One region of the Mesorhizobium sp. M0166 genome, then DNA from elsewhere that is predicted to be linked to it. Evidence: predicted binding sites of a transcription regulator. Region 1 holds the regulator's gene; the other holds the start of a gene.
What was found. The regulator LexA, encoded in region 1, represses DNA repair genes until DNA is damaged. The targets are predictions, from matches to a motif close to TGTTCNNNNTGTGTTCNG.

Region 1 (3,417 bases):
TGCTCGGCGCGTCGACCCCCGAGAGGCGCAGCAGCGTATCCTTTCGCGTCGAAGCCACACCCTCAGCCATGTAGAGGTCCGTCGGAAAACTATCGCCCTCGGCGACGATGACCTGCCGCTCCGGTCGCATGGCCATGGCGGCGTGCAGCAGTTTATAGATGTTGACCGACGTCGTGTCGCAGACCACCGTCTGGCCGGCCGCGGCACCGATCAGGCGCCCGAGCTGGTCGCCAAGTTCAAGCGGCATGTTGAACCAGCCGGCCGTGTTCCATGCGCGGATGAGATCATGCGACCATTCTTCGGTCGCGGCCTTGCGCAATTCATCGAAAGCGGCACGTGAAGCAGCTCCTAGCGAATTGCCGTCGAGATAGATCACTCCTTGCGGCAACACAAAGCGGTCGCGCATCGCGCGCAGCGGATCTGCGGCATCCATCGCCTTTATGGCCGCGAGATCGGGAATTCCTGTCATGATTTGCCTGCTCCCCCAAAATTCAATGCAACGCCGGATACGCATCGACTGTTCTTCCATCACCTGGTTGCGCGCAGGAAGGCTCCACCGGCGAGAAGCAGCCTAACCAGGCGGTGGAAACCAGGACTTAACCCGAGGTTGGCGTTTTGAGTTCGTTTCGTTCACGGTGCATTGACCAAACCGCACACTCGATAGGGGTTCACTTCCGTGCCCTCCGCCGACCGACGGCCGATGCCAATGTGGCCTTCCGGGAAGCCAGAAGGGCGCAAACGAAAGCAGAATCAAGGCGATGAGGCTCGCGACGGTGAAAGTGGGGTACCCCGGTTAGGGGACGTCGTTTGTTTCCCGAGCCTTAACGCATTCATTAAACTTTAAACAGTTGCGGAACACAACTGGAACAGATAGTGTTTGTTCTGGGTTTGTTTTCTGATTCTGTTGGGGGTCGCTATGCTGACACGCAAACAACACGAACTGCTTATGTTCATCCACGAAAGATTGAAGGAAAGCGGTATCCCGCCTTCCTTCGACGAGATGAAGGAAGCGCTCGACCTGGCTTCCAAATCGGGAATCCACCGGCTGATTACGGCACTGGAGGAGCGCGGCTTCATTCGCCGTTTGCCCAACCGGGCCCGTGCGCTGGAGGTGCTGCGCCTGCCTGACTCGATCGCCCCCGGCCTCAATGCGGCACGCAAGTTCTCGCCGAGTGTCATCCAGGGCAGTCTTGGGCAAGGCGGTCCGCGGCAAGGCAAGCCGACATCGTCGCGCGTCCCTGCGGCCGGAAATGACGACGATGTCGTCGCCGCCGTTTCGATCCCGGTGATGGGCCGCATCGCCGCCGGTGTGCCGATCGACGCCATCCAGCACCAGACGCATTCGATTTCGGTGCCGCCGGATATGATCATGGGCGGCGAGCATTATGCGCTCGAGGTCAAAGGCGATTCGATGATCGAGGCTGGCATTTTCGACGGCGACACGGTGATCATCCGCAATGCCGATACGGCGAGCCCCGGTGAGATCGTGGTGGCACTGGTCGACGAGGAGGAAGCGACGCTGAAGCGGTTCCGCCGCAAGGGCGCTTCGATCGCCCTGGAAGCCGCCAATCCGGCCTACGAGACGCGCATCTTCGGACCAGACAGGGTCAAGGTGCAAGGCAAGCTCGTCGGACTGATCCGCCGCTACTGAGTTCCGCCCTTGGCGCCGGCTTTGGGTTTGTCGGCCCTGCGGTATGGCGGCAGGCCCCGTGCCGCGCGTGAAAATTTCCGCTGCACGTGCCAGGGCCGGTATGATTTTTCGACCGCGAAACGGATTTCGGCGCGTGTTGCAGCTTGTGGATCGAAATAGACGGCGGCACTTCCCGCGCGCGCCAGTTGCCGTTTGGTGACGACGAGGACCAGCCGGTCGTAGTAGCAGGGGTTATGGGCGGTGGCGTCGTCGATGACGATCAAACTGGCAAAGGCGCAGGCTGGCCGCGCAGTATCGCGGTCCTTGGCTTGTGCGATGATCGCGCCGGATGGATGCCTGGCAAGGCAGAGGCCGTCCGTGCAAATGAACGGCATACCCGGCGGTAGGTCGGCCGGATCGGCAATGTCGAATTGCGGATCGTTCTTTCCAGGTGTTTCCGGCGCGACGATAGCCTCTGATGTGAGCGCGCGTTTCCAGTTGTCGATGGTGAACTCATTCGGGCGTGCCCGGTTGACCGCGAGTTCACCGCTGTCGATCGGCAGCGCGACCAACCGTGCGTCCTCCGAGATCAATACATCGGGTACGCGCGTCTGGGTTGTCGTTAGCAAGCCGGCGAGCGCAAAAGGAAGTGCCGCCAGCCGCAACCAGGTCGTCGCCATGCTGGCAATGACAAGGGCGATCGTCACCAAAAGGACGGATCTCAGCGAAATCAGCCCAACCGCATCGATTGGCGAGCGCTCGGAGATCCACCCGGACAGGGCGATCATCGCCGTCAGCCCCTTGCCCATCACGTATAGGAAAGGCCCATCCGCGCCGAACGGCATCGCCAGCGCACTGAGGACGGCGAAGGGCATGACGACCAGTGAGACGATGGGCATGATGGCCAGATTGGCGAACAGGCTGAGCGGCGCCACGCGCTGGAAATGCCATATGGCGAAAAGCGCCGTGGCGCTCCCTGCAATGATTGAGGTCATCGCCAGGCCGCCCATGCCCAGCAGGACCTTTCGCGTGGCGAGGCGTAGCGGCGACCGCCGCGGCGGCGGCGTGGTGGCCCTGCCGGCGCGGTAGTCGGACCAGCCGGCATAGGCGCCGACAAGGGCCGCCGTCGCGGCGAAGGACATCTGGAAGCTCGGACCGACCACCTCGTGTGGCGACACCAGAATGACCGCGATGGCCGAGATCGCCAGGTTGCGCATGGTGAGCGCGGCCCGGTCGAACAGCACGGCGATAAGCATCACCGCCAGCATGATGAAGCTGCGTTCGGCCGCTACCACAATGCCGGAAAAGACGAGGTAGGCCGCAATCGAAAAAAGCGCGGCGGCCGCGGCATATTTCTTGACCGGCCGTCGCGATGAGAAATCGGGAAACAGCGCAAAGGCGCCGCGTAGCAGCGCCATGATGGTGCCGGCGACCAACGCCATATGCAGCCCCGAGATAGAGATGATGTGATAGATGCCTGTACGCCGCATCGCTTCGTTGATCTCCTCGGGAATGCCGGCGCGCACGCCGACGATCAGCGCAGCAGCAATCTCGCCCTCGGCGCCGCCGATGCGGCTGCGGATATGGTCGGCGATGGATTCGCGCGCGTCTTCGATCGCAGAAGAAAGCCGCGCGGCAAGCGGCATGCTGCCCGACGACACGACTTTCGGATTGCCGAGAAAAAAGCCGCTGCCGCCGATACCGGCGAAATAGCTGTCGAAGGAGAAATCATAGCTGTCGGGCCGCACCGGCCCGGTCGGCGGCAGCAGCCGCACATAGCCGGCGAT
Region 2 (3,417 bases), on a different contig from region 1:
GACACGCGGTCGGGATTGAGGAAGCGCTCGAACAGCAGCGAAAAGCGCAGCGGATCGATGTCGGTGATGGTCGTGGCATAGGCAACCAGCGAGCCGGCGCCCGAACCGCGGCCCGGGCCGACCGGAATGCCTTGCGTCTTTGCCCATTTGATGAAGTCGGCAACGATCAGGAAATAGCCGGGATATTTCATCTTCTCGATGACGCCGAGCTCGAAATCCAGCCTCTCGCGATATTGCTCGACGGTATAGCCGGGCGTCGGCCCGTGCGCCGCCAGCCGCGCCTCCAGCCCTTCATGCGCCTGCCTGGCAAGCTCCTGCGCCTCCGCCTTGACCGCAGCATCGGCGTCGGCGACATCGCGGCCGGCAAAGCGCGGCAGGATCGGATTGCGCGTCTTCGGGTAATACGAGCAGCGCAATGCGATCTCGACGGTGTTGTCGATTGCTTCCGGCAGGTCGGCGAACAGCCTCGCCATGTCGGCCTGGCTTCTCAGGAAGTGGTCGGGCGAAAGGCGGCGGCGATTGTCGGCTGCAACCACGGAGCCTTCGGCGATGGCGATCAACGCATCATGCGCGTCATAGTCTTCACGAGAGAAGAAAAACGCCTCGTTGGTGGCAACCAACGGCAGATCATGGCGGTAGGCGAGATCGACCGACGACTGCTCGATCGCACGGTCGTAGCCGGACACCCGCTCAAGCTCGACATAGAGCCGGTCGCCGAACAGGCCCTTGAGCGCCAGCAGCCGGGTCTCGGCGAGTTCGCGGCGATCCTCTTTCAAGGCGGTGCCGATCGGCCCGCGCGGCCCGCCGGTAAGGCAGATCAGACCGTCGGAGTGGCCCTGCAGCATCCCGCTCGTCAGATGCACCGCTTCGCCGGGCGGTGTCTCGAGGTAGACGCGGCTGACCAGCCTGACCAGATTGCCGTAGCCGGCCTCGGTTGCGGCGATCAGGACGACCGGCCGCATCTCCGGTCCTTGCCGCCTGCGGTCGCGCTGGCTGTCGCTCGCCTCGCCGGAAAAGGCGAGGTCGATCTGGCAGCCGATGATCGGCTGGATACCGTCCTTTACCGCCTTCTGGGCGAATTCCAGTGCGCCGAACAGATTATTGGTGTCGGTGACGGCGATTGCCGGGCATTCGTCCTGCACCGCATGGCCGACGATCTTGCCGAGCTGCAACGCACCTTCGAGCAGCGAATAGGCCGAATGCACGCGCAGATGAATGAACCGACGCGCCGCCGCCTCCGCCCGCGACGCCTTTGCATAGGCTTCGCGCAGCAAGGGATCGCGTGGAAGTCTCTCATCCGCCATGGTTTTTTCGCGCCGCCTCACAAGGACTCAGTCGATGAAGATGTATTGTCCGGCACCCGGTAACACGAGTCCAGCGGTAGCGATTGGAGCTTTGGACGTTTAGAGCAGCCGCCGCAACTGCCGATCTCCCCCCTCGTGGGGAGATGTCCGGCAGGACAGAGAGGGGCGCTGTCCCGCCAACCTCGGGCCAGGAAACACAAAACCCGCCTCAAAGGCGGGTCGTTGGAGCCAATTAGCACCATACCCAAATTAGTAGCATAGTTGCCGGCACAAAGCAAGAACAAAATACGTTGTGGCGGCAAAAAAATGCGAATTCTGTCTCGTTGCCCAACGAATTGTCTGGTCGCGTTTCTTCGCGCCCCTCTCTGTCCTGCCGGACATCTCCCCCACGAGGGGGGAGATTGGCCGTCACCTCGGCTTTCGCTAATCTCCAACGTCCCAGGCTAGCCTCAGGCGGTTTTTTTCACCCTCACGCGAATTCCATGATCACCGCATCGACGGCAAGGCTGTCGCCGGGCTTGGCGTTGAGCTTCGAGACGATGAGGTCGCGCTCGGCGCGCAGCACGTTTTCCATCTTCATCGCTTCGACCACTGCAAGCGTCTCGCCGGCCTTGACCTCCTGCCCCTCGACAACGGCGATCGACACGACGAGCCCGGGCATTGGGCAGAGCAGCATCTTCGAAGTGTCCGGCGCGATTTTTTCAGGCATCAGCCTTTCGAGTTCGGCAGTGCGCGGCAGCATGGCGCGGGCTGTCACCGACATGCCTTTCCAGGCGATGCGGAACCCGTTCAGTACCGGCCTGACCTGCGCCGCGACCTTGCGACCGCCGACCGTGCCGCGCCAGATGAGATCGCCCGGCCGCCAGTCGGATGCCACGGTCAGCGGTTTGCCGCCGTCGATTGTGAGATCGAGCTCCATCGGAACGGAAATCATGCCTTCGACGATGGCGAGCGAAAGATAATCCCGGCCGATCTTCACCACCCAATCGCGTTTCAAGGCGCCCGAATGCGGCGCCAGCCGCCCGCCCAGCCGGTCCAGCCGGTCGCGGCGCAGAAGTTCGACCGCAGTTGCGATCGCCGCCAGCACCGCTTTCTCCTCGGCGTCTGGCACGATCGGCGCGAAGCCGTCCGGGTATTCCTCGGCGATGAAAGCGGTGGACAGCCGCCCTTCCCGCCAGCGCAGATGCTGCATCAGCGCCGCCAGGAACGGGATGTTATGCTCGATGCCGTCGACGACGAAGCTATCCAGCGCTTCCGACATCGCATCGATCGCCGCCAGCCGCGTCGGCGCCCAGGTGCACAGCTTGGCGACCATCGGGTCGTAGAACATCGAAATTTCCGAGCCTTCGGTGACGCCGGTATCGTTGCGGATGACGATTTCGCCGAATTTTCCCTCTTCCGGCGGCCGGTATTTCGTCAGCCTGCCGATCGACGGCAGAAAATTGCGATAGGGGTCTTCGGCATAGAGGCGGCTTTCCACCGCCCAGCCGTTCAGCTTGACGTCGCTCTGCTTGATGGCGAGCTTTTCGCCGGCTGCCACGCGGATCATCTGCTCGACCAGGTCGATGCCGGTGACGAGTTCCGTCACCGGATGCTCGACCTGCAGCCGCGTGTTCATTTCCAGGAAATAGAAGTTCTTGTCGCTATCGACGATGAATTCGACCGTTCCGGCGCTCTGGTAGTCGACCGCCTTGGCCAACGCCACCGACTGCTCGCCCATGGCTTTGCGGGTCTTGGCATCGAGGAAGGGCGACGGCGCCTCCTCTACGACCTTCTGGTTGCGGCGCTGGATCGAGCATTCGCGCTCGCCGAGATAGAGCGTATTGCCATGCGCGTCGGCGAGCACCTGGATTTCGATATGGCGCGGGTCGACGATGAATTTTTCGATGAAGACGCGGTCATCGCCGAACGAGCTTTTGGCCTCCGAGCGCGCCCGGTCGAAGCCGTCGCGCACCTCTGCCTTGCTCCAGGCGATGCGCATGCCCTTGCCGCCGCCGCCGGCCGAGGCCTTGATCATCACGGGATAGCCGATTTCACCGGCTATCCTTTCGGCATGGGCGGCGTTTTCGACGACGCCGAGCCAGCCGGGCACCGTCGACACCTTGGCCGCATT

Region 2: the regulator LexA is predicted to act here: its motif matches at 1,570-1,587, upstream of dnaE (DNA polymerase III subunit alpha).

Annotation. Positions count from the first base shown of each region.
Region 1 is NZ_JAMYTD010000007.1:183,046-186,462, forward strand. It holds gene kynU (kynureninase) at 1-469, opposite strand, end outside; gene lexA (transcriptional repressor LexA) at 917-1,651, shown strand; partial or broken gene NKJ46_RS11825 (ComEC/Rec2 family competence protein) at 1,645-3,417, opposite strand, start outside.
Region 2 is NZ_JAMYTD010000024.1:31,431-34,847, forward strand. It holds gene dnaE (DNA polymerase III subunit alpha) at 1-1,304, opposite strand, end outside; gene NKJ46_RS23225 (acetyl-CoA carboxylase biotin carboxylase subunit) at 1,774-3,417, opposite strand, start outside.